Regions from separate parts of the Pseudomonas sp. NPDC087358 genome, predicted to be linked through region 2. Evidence: predicted binding sites of a transcription regulator. Region 2 holds the regulator's gene; the other holds the start of a gene.
What was found. Region 2 encodes FliA, which starts transcription of late flagellar genes. Its sites were predicted from a motif close to CTAAAGTTTNNNNNNNNNNNGCCGNTAA; they were not measured.
Positions count from the first base shown of each region.

Region 1: the regulator FliA is predicted to act here: its motif matches at 1,855-1,882, upstream of ACI2KS_RS02485 (methyl-accepting chemotaxis protein).

Region 1 is NZ_JBJDOA010000001.1:557,142-560,558, forward strand. It holds gene ACI2KS_RS02480 (chemotaxis protein CheW) at 1-58, opposite strand, end outside; gene ACI2KS_RS02485 (methyl-accepting chemotaxis protein) at 68-1,690, opposite strand; gene ACI2KS_RS02490 (tellurite resistance TerB family protein) at 2,232-2,963, opposite strand; gene ydcS (putative ABC transporter substrate-binding protein YdcS) at 3,345-3,417, shown strand, end outside.
Region 2 is NZ_JBJDOA010000003.1:88,278-91,694, reverse strand. It holds gene ACI2KS_RS07275 (protein phosphatase CheZ) at 1-524, opposite strand, end outside; gene ACI2KS_RS07270 (chemotaxis response regulator CheY) at 544-918, opposite strand; gene fliA (RNA polymerase sigma factor FliA) at 1,176-1,916, opposite strand; gene fleN (flagellar synthesis regulator FleN) at 1,913-2,746, opposite strand; gene flhF (flagellar biosynthesis protein FlhF) at 2,866-3,417, opposite strand, start outside.

The DNA of each region.
Region 1 (3,417 bases), on a different contig from region 2:
GGAACAGCTTGTTGCTGGGCACCACCACGGCGTTGCGTTTGGCTGAATGCTCGATCATGGCCTGGGCTCAGACCTTGAAACGCGAAACGCCACTGCGAAGCCCCACCGCCACCTGGCTCAGCTCGTCGATGGCAAAGCTGGCCTGACGCAGGGACTCCACGGTCTGGCTGCTGGCATCACCCAATTGCACCAGCGCCTGATTGATCTGTTCGGCGCCGGTCGCCTGCGCCTGCATCCCTTCGTTGACCATCAGCACCCGTGGCGCCAGCGCCTGCACCTGATGAATGATCTGCGAAAGCTGCTCGCCGACCTGCGTCACTTCGAACATGCCGCGACGCACTTCTTCGGAAAACTTGTCCATGCCCATCACGCCCGCCGACACCGCCGACTGGATTTCGCGAACCATCTGTTCGATGTCGTAGGTGGCCACGGCAGTCTGATCGGCCAGGCGGCGCACCTCGGTGGCGACCACGGCAAAGCCACGGCCGTACTCACCGGCTTTTTCAGCTTCGATGGCGGCGTTCAGGGACAGCAGGTTGGTCTGGTCGGCGACCTTGACGATGGTCACCACCACCTGATTGATGTTGCCGGCCTTCTCGTTGAGGATCGCCAGCTTGGAATTGACCAGATCGGCGGCGCCCATCACCGAATGCATGGTGTCTTCCATGCGCGCCAGGCCCTGTTGGCCGGAGCCTGCGAGAATCGAAGCCTGATCGGCGGCTGACGTCACTTCGGTCATGGTCCGGACCAGATCGCGAGAGGTGGCAGCGATCTCCCGCGAGGTGGCGCCGATCTCGGTGGTGGTCGCGGCGGTTTCGGTGGCCGTGGCCTGCTGCTGCTTGGAGGTGGCGGCGATTTCGGTCACCGAGGTGGTGACCTGCACGGAAGAGCGCTGCGCTTGGGAAACCAGCGCGGCAAGGTCGGTGATCATGGCGTTGAAACCGGTTTGCACCGAGCCGAATTCATCGTTGCGGTCCAGCGTGAGACGACTGCTCAGGTCACCGGTGCGCATGGTGTCGAGGATCCGCACGATGCGGTTCATGGGCGCCAGAATGGTGCGCATCAGCAGCAACCCGCAGGCACCGGCCGCCAGGATCGCGACCAGTAGCGAGATGCCCATGCTGACCTTCGCGGCAAAGACCGCCGAAGCAATGTTGCCCGTCGCCTGATCCGCAACGGCCTTGTTGAACACGATCAGGTCGTTGAGCTGTCGGCGCCCCTGCAGCCAGATCGGGTTGACCTGGCCGTAGAACTCGGTGCGCGCAGCCATGTAATCGCCGCCCTGGTAAGCCTTGAGCACTTCATTGAGCAGGCGCGTATAGGTTTCCCGCTGCTTCTCGAACACATTGAAGTTGGCGCGATCGGCGTCGTCGAAGATGGTTTTCTTGTAGCCGTCGATCTGACTTTGCAGACGCGTCTCGAAGTCGATGTACTGATCCTGTTCGGCACGCGTGAGCTCACGTGCCTTGCCTTCGCCGATCAGCTCCAGGGTGCGTATATAACTCTCCCCCCAGGCACTGCGCACCAGCGTGCTGAAGTACACGCCCGGCAACGCATCGTCGCTCACCGCTTCTTCGCTGTTCTGGATCGACAACAGTCGTGTATACGACACGATCACCATCAGCAGCATAATGGCGATGATTACAGCGAAGCTCGCCAAAATGCGTTGACGCAACGTCCAGTTCTTCACAGTCAGCCCTCAAGAGTTCAACACCGGGGAAACCGGGTTCAAGAAGCGGACCGACGGACGGCCCAAAACGAGCGGAGTATAGCCTAGTGCCTTACCAATTAACCGGGCCGATTCCGACATAGATGACGCGATAACGCACAGATATATCAGAAATATCTGACACGTTATCGGCAGCGGACAGCGTTGCATGATGAAGGGGGAAGATTGCTCCTATGCTCCGCGTGGTAGCCGCTCGCTAGACGCTCCGCGTCGCCCGTTGGGTGACGCAGAGCCTCACGGGCTGCATTCCCACGCGGAGCGTGGGAACGATCCCTATCTGATGACCTGCAGGCAGAAGCGATCGGCATGTATCACCGCCTGCTTTGGATTCTGACCAGAGGCGCGTAGGAGCGGGCTTGCCCCGCGAGCTGCCGGGCACCGGCAGTAAAATCCGGCAACTCGGTGTGTCAGGCGCACACCGGTCACAGGGTTTCTGCCGCTTCGCGCCAGATCGCGAGCAAGCTTGCTCCTACGCCCTGCGGGCAGAAGCGATCGATATCTGTCATTGCGCTTGCCGCACCTGACTCTCCAGTTCCGCTTTGAGGCCTGGCTCAAGCTTCAACTGCTTGGCCAGTTCATCCAGGTACGCCCGTTCCATGAAATGCTCCTCATCGACCATCATCACGCTGGCCAGGTACATCTCGGCGGCAATCTCGGGGGTGTGCGCCGCTCGGGCGACATCGGCCGGGTCCAGCGGCTTGTTCAATTCGGCATGCAGCCAGTGCTGTAATTGCTGATCACCGGTCAGACGCGTGAATTCCCCTTCAATCAGCTGCCGCTCATTGTCATCGACATGACCATCGGCTTTGGCGGCCGCCACCAACGCCCGCAGGATCGCCTCGCTGTGCTGCTCGACCTGGGCAGGCGGAACACGGTCTACGGTCTGTGGCGCGGGCTGTTGGGCCAGTCCCTGGTGGCTCTGCCAATTGCCGTAGGCTTTGTAAGCCAGCACACCCAGCGCTGCGAGCCCGCCATAGGTCAGCGCCTTGCCACCGATCTTGCGCGCGCTCTTGTTGCCCAGCAGCAGCCCCATGGCGCCGGCTGCCAGCGCGCCGCCGCCTGCCCCTGAAAGAAAACCACCCAGGTTGCCGGCACCGGCCTTGCCCAGCAGATCGCTCAACCCGCCTTGGCTGGCCTGGCCCGGGGAGCCTGTAGGGGTGGATCCAGCGGTCTTGTTCTGCAGCAGGTCCTGGCCGGATTTCAATAGTTGATCGAGCAAGCCACGGGTATTCATGGGAAACCTCCTGAAACGGATTTGACGATTCGACCCGCAGGGTAAGTCGAAGTCTTCAGCGCCGGTTTTCCGGTGTGCTTCCAGATGTTGCGGCCCAGACGGCAAATGGCCGCAAGCTGATCAGGAAAAACCATCCAGGTATTTGTCGAGCTCTGGATGTGGCACTAGGCTCTGGGGCTAGATTGCTTCGAAACAGGTTGAAGCGATTGCACTCTTGTAGCAGCACAGCCTGCGGGCGGTGACAGATCGAACAACGCCACCGCAGCCATCCGTGCCAGTACAGGTAATCGATAAGCCCAGCCCATAACAGCTTGAAACAAGCACGCAGCACCCGTCACGTTGAAAACTGCCCCGACCATAATTTGAAAAAGAGGGAACCCCATGTCAGTGCAAAAGACTGCGCTCCTGAGCGCTGTGATCACCGCTTTGTTCACCAGCGGCACCTTGCAGGCGG
Region 2 (3,417 bases):
TAATCCTGAGCCAACAGAATGTCGTTCAGGTGGCTGGCGACCTCATGGGTCTCTTTTTCGCTGCGCGTCAGAAAACCATCGACGCGACGAGCCAGGTCCCGGAACTCTTCGGCACCGATCTCGCGACGCATGAAGCGACCCCAATCGACGCTTAGCGCCTTGGCGTCGGCGCTCAGGCCGTTCATCAGCGGCGTGCTCTGTTCCACCAGATCCATCGTGCGGTTGGCCGCACCCTCCGTCAGCCTGACAACATACGACAGGCGCTCGGTGGCATCGGTGATCTGGGACACTTCTTCGGCTTGCGGCATGTGCGGGTCAATCTGAAAATTGACGATCGCACTGTGCAGTTCACGCGTCAGCTTGCCAACTTCCTGATACAGGCCGCGATCGCGGGTCTGATTGAGCTCATGGATAAGTTGCACGGCCTCGCCGAACTTGCCTTTTTCGAGGCTGTCGACCAGTTCTTGCGCGTGTTTCTTCAGGGTCGACTCAAAGTCACCCATCGTCGAATCTTTGGAATCCATAGCGCCCTCGCAGCGGACATCAGCTATTGACGCGCTCGAATATCTTCTCGATCTTCTCTTTGAGCACCTGGGCGGTGAAAGGCTTCACCACGTAGCCGTTAACGCCGGCCTGAGCTGCTTCGATGATCTGCTCGCGCTTGGCTTCGGCGGTCACCATCAGCACCGGCAGGCTGCGCAGACGCTCGTCGGCACGCACCTGACGCAGCAGGTCGATGCCAGACATGCCAGGCATGTTCCAGTCAGTCACCAGAAAGTCAAAAGCGCCGCTCTGCAGCATCGGCAATGCGGTGGTACCGTCATCCGCTTCGGCCGTGTTGGTGAACCCAAGGTCACGCAACAGGTTTTTTATGATCCGCCGCATCGTTGAGAAGTCATCAACGATGAGGATTTTCATGTTCTTGTCCAATTCGACCTCCAAGCAGTCTTTAACGCGCCCAGCACCTGGACGCGCGTTCAATCAATACCGGCACAACACACCGGTTACACGAAAACGAGGGGGTCTTTCGAAGAAACCGGGCATGAGCACAGCGGAACCGGACCTGTTGAAGACCTGATTCGACCGGCTCCTGCCTTGTCACTTTTGCGTTCCCACACATCTTGCAAGCCGGTCTTGCATCCAGCACGCAGACACCACGGTCTGCGCCCGATGCATCAACGCGCCCGCCACTCTCCCAACCGTCCCCGCAGGCGTGCGGCACACTGGCTGTGCAGCTGGCTGACCCGCGACTCGCTGACACCCAGGACCTCACCGATTTCCTTGAGGTTGAGCTCTTCGTCGTAGTACAGCGCCAGCACCAGGCGTTCACGCTCGGGCAGGTTGGCAATGGCGTCCGCCAATGCGCTCTGGAAGCGCTCGTCTTCCAGATCACGTGACGGTTCGAGCGACTGGCTCGCGCCGTCCTCGTGCAGTCCCTCATGCTCGCCGTCCTGCAACAGATCGTCGAAGCTGAACAGGCGACTGCCCAAGGTATCGTTCAAAATCCCGTAATAATCATCGAGACTCAATTGAAGTTCGGCAGCAACCTCGTGATCTTTAGCGTCGCGGCCGGTTTTTGCTTCAATTGCACGAATCGCGTCGCTGACCATGCGTGTGTTGCGGTGAACCGAGCGCGGTGCCCAGTCCCCCTTGCGCACTTCATCGAGCATTGCGCCGCGGATACGAATACCCGCGTAGGTCTCGAAACTCGCACCCTTGGTGGAATCGTATTTGGTCGACACTTCAAGCAGGCCGATCATCCCGGCCTGAATCAGATCTTCGACCTGCACACTCGCCGGCAAACGCGCCAGCAAATGGTAAGCGATGCGCTTGACCAAAGGGGCATAACGCTCGATCAGCTCATACTGGGAATCTTTGGATGATTTGCTGTACATGCGATAGCCGCTTGCTGTCATGACACTGGCCCTGCGCTGGTCTGATGAACCAGGCGTTCAACGAAAAATTCAAGATGACCACGCGGGTTCGCCGGAAGTGGCCAGGTATCGACCTTCTGCGCAATGGCCTTGAACGCCAGCGCGCATTTGGAACGGGGAAACGCTTCATACACCGCACGCTGCTTCTGCACAGCCTTGCGCACGCATTCGTCATACGGCACGGCGCCTACGTATTGCAGGGCCACGTCGAGGAACCGGTCAGTGACCTTGGTCAGCTTGGCGAACAGGTTGCGCCCTTCCTGCGGGCTCTGTGCCATGTTGGCCAGCACCCGGAAGCGGTTCATGCCGTAGTCGCGGTTGAGCAGCTTGATCAAGGCATAGGCGTCGGTAATCGAGGTCGGCTCGTCGCACACCACCAGCAACACTTCCTGGGCGGCGCGGACGAAACTGACCACCGACTCGCCGATCCCGGCAGCGGTGTCGATCACCAGCACATCCAGGTTGTCGCCGATGTCGCTGAACGCCTGAATCAAGCCTGCGTGCTGCGCCGGGGTCAGGTGAACCATGCTCTGGGTGCCGGAAGCCGCCGGTACGATGCGCACGCCGCCCGGCCCCTGCAACAGGACATCGCGCAGCTCGCAGCGACCCTCGATGACGTCCGCCAGGGTGCGTTTGGGGGTCAGCCCCAGCAGTACGTCGACATTGGCCAGACCCAGATCGGCGTCCAGCAACATGACGCGACGCCCAAGCTCGGCCAGGGCCAGCGAGAGGTTCACTGACACGTTGGTCTTGCCTACGCCACCTTTGCCACCGGTGACCGCGATAACCTGTACGGGATGCATGCTGCCCATGTTAATTTTTTACCTTGTCTTGCTCAGACCCAAGCCACATTTCGGGCTGCACGTTCACTGTGTGAACAATGCGTGGCAGACCACCGATGCAGGTATATTCCACTGTCATTTTCCTTAACCTAGCCCGCACGCTTGCCGGGGCTGTGATAAAGATCCGCAAACATGTCCGCCATCGCTTCCTCGCTAGGCTCCTCCTGCATCTGCACACTCACGGCTCGGCTTACGAGCTGGTGTCGACGCGGCAGATGCAGATCATCGGGTATCCGTGGGCCATCAGTCAGATAGGCCACAGGTAATTCGTGTGTCACCGCAAGGCTCAGCACTTCGCCCAGGCTTGCGGTTTCGTCCAGCTTGGTCAGGATGCACCCGGCCAGACCGCAACGCTTGTAACTGTGATAGGCCGCCGACAGCACCTGTTTCTGACTGGTCGTGGCCAACACCAGGTAATTGCGCGCCTTGATGCCGCGACCGGCCAGGCTTTCCAGTTGCAAACGCAGTGCCGGATCGCTGGCCTGAAGGCCTGCGGTATCGATCAGCACCACGCGCTTGCGCAGCAATGGCTCCAGCGCCTGCGCCAGGGACTGCCCCGGATCGACATGCGTCACCGGCACATTGAGGATACGCCCCAGTGTCTTGAGTTGCTCCTGAGCACCGATCCGGAAGCTGTCCAT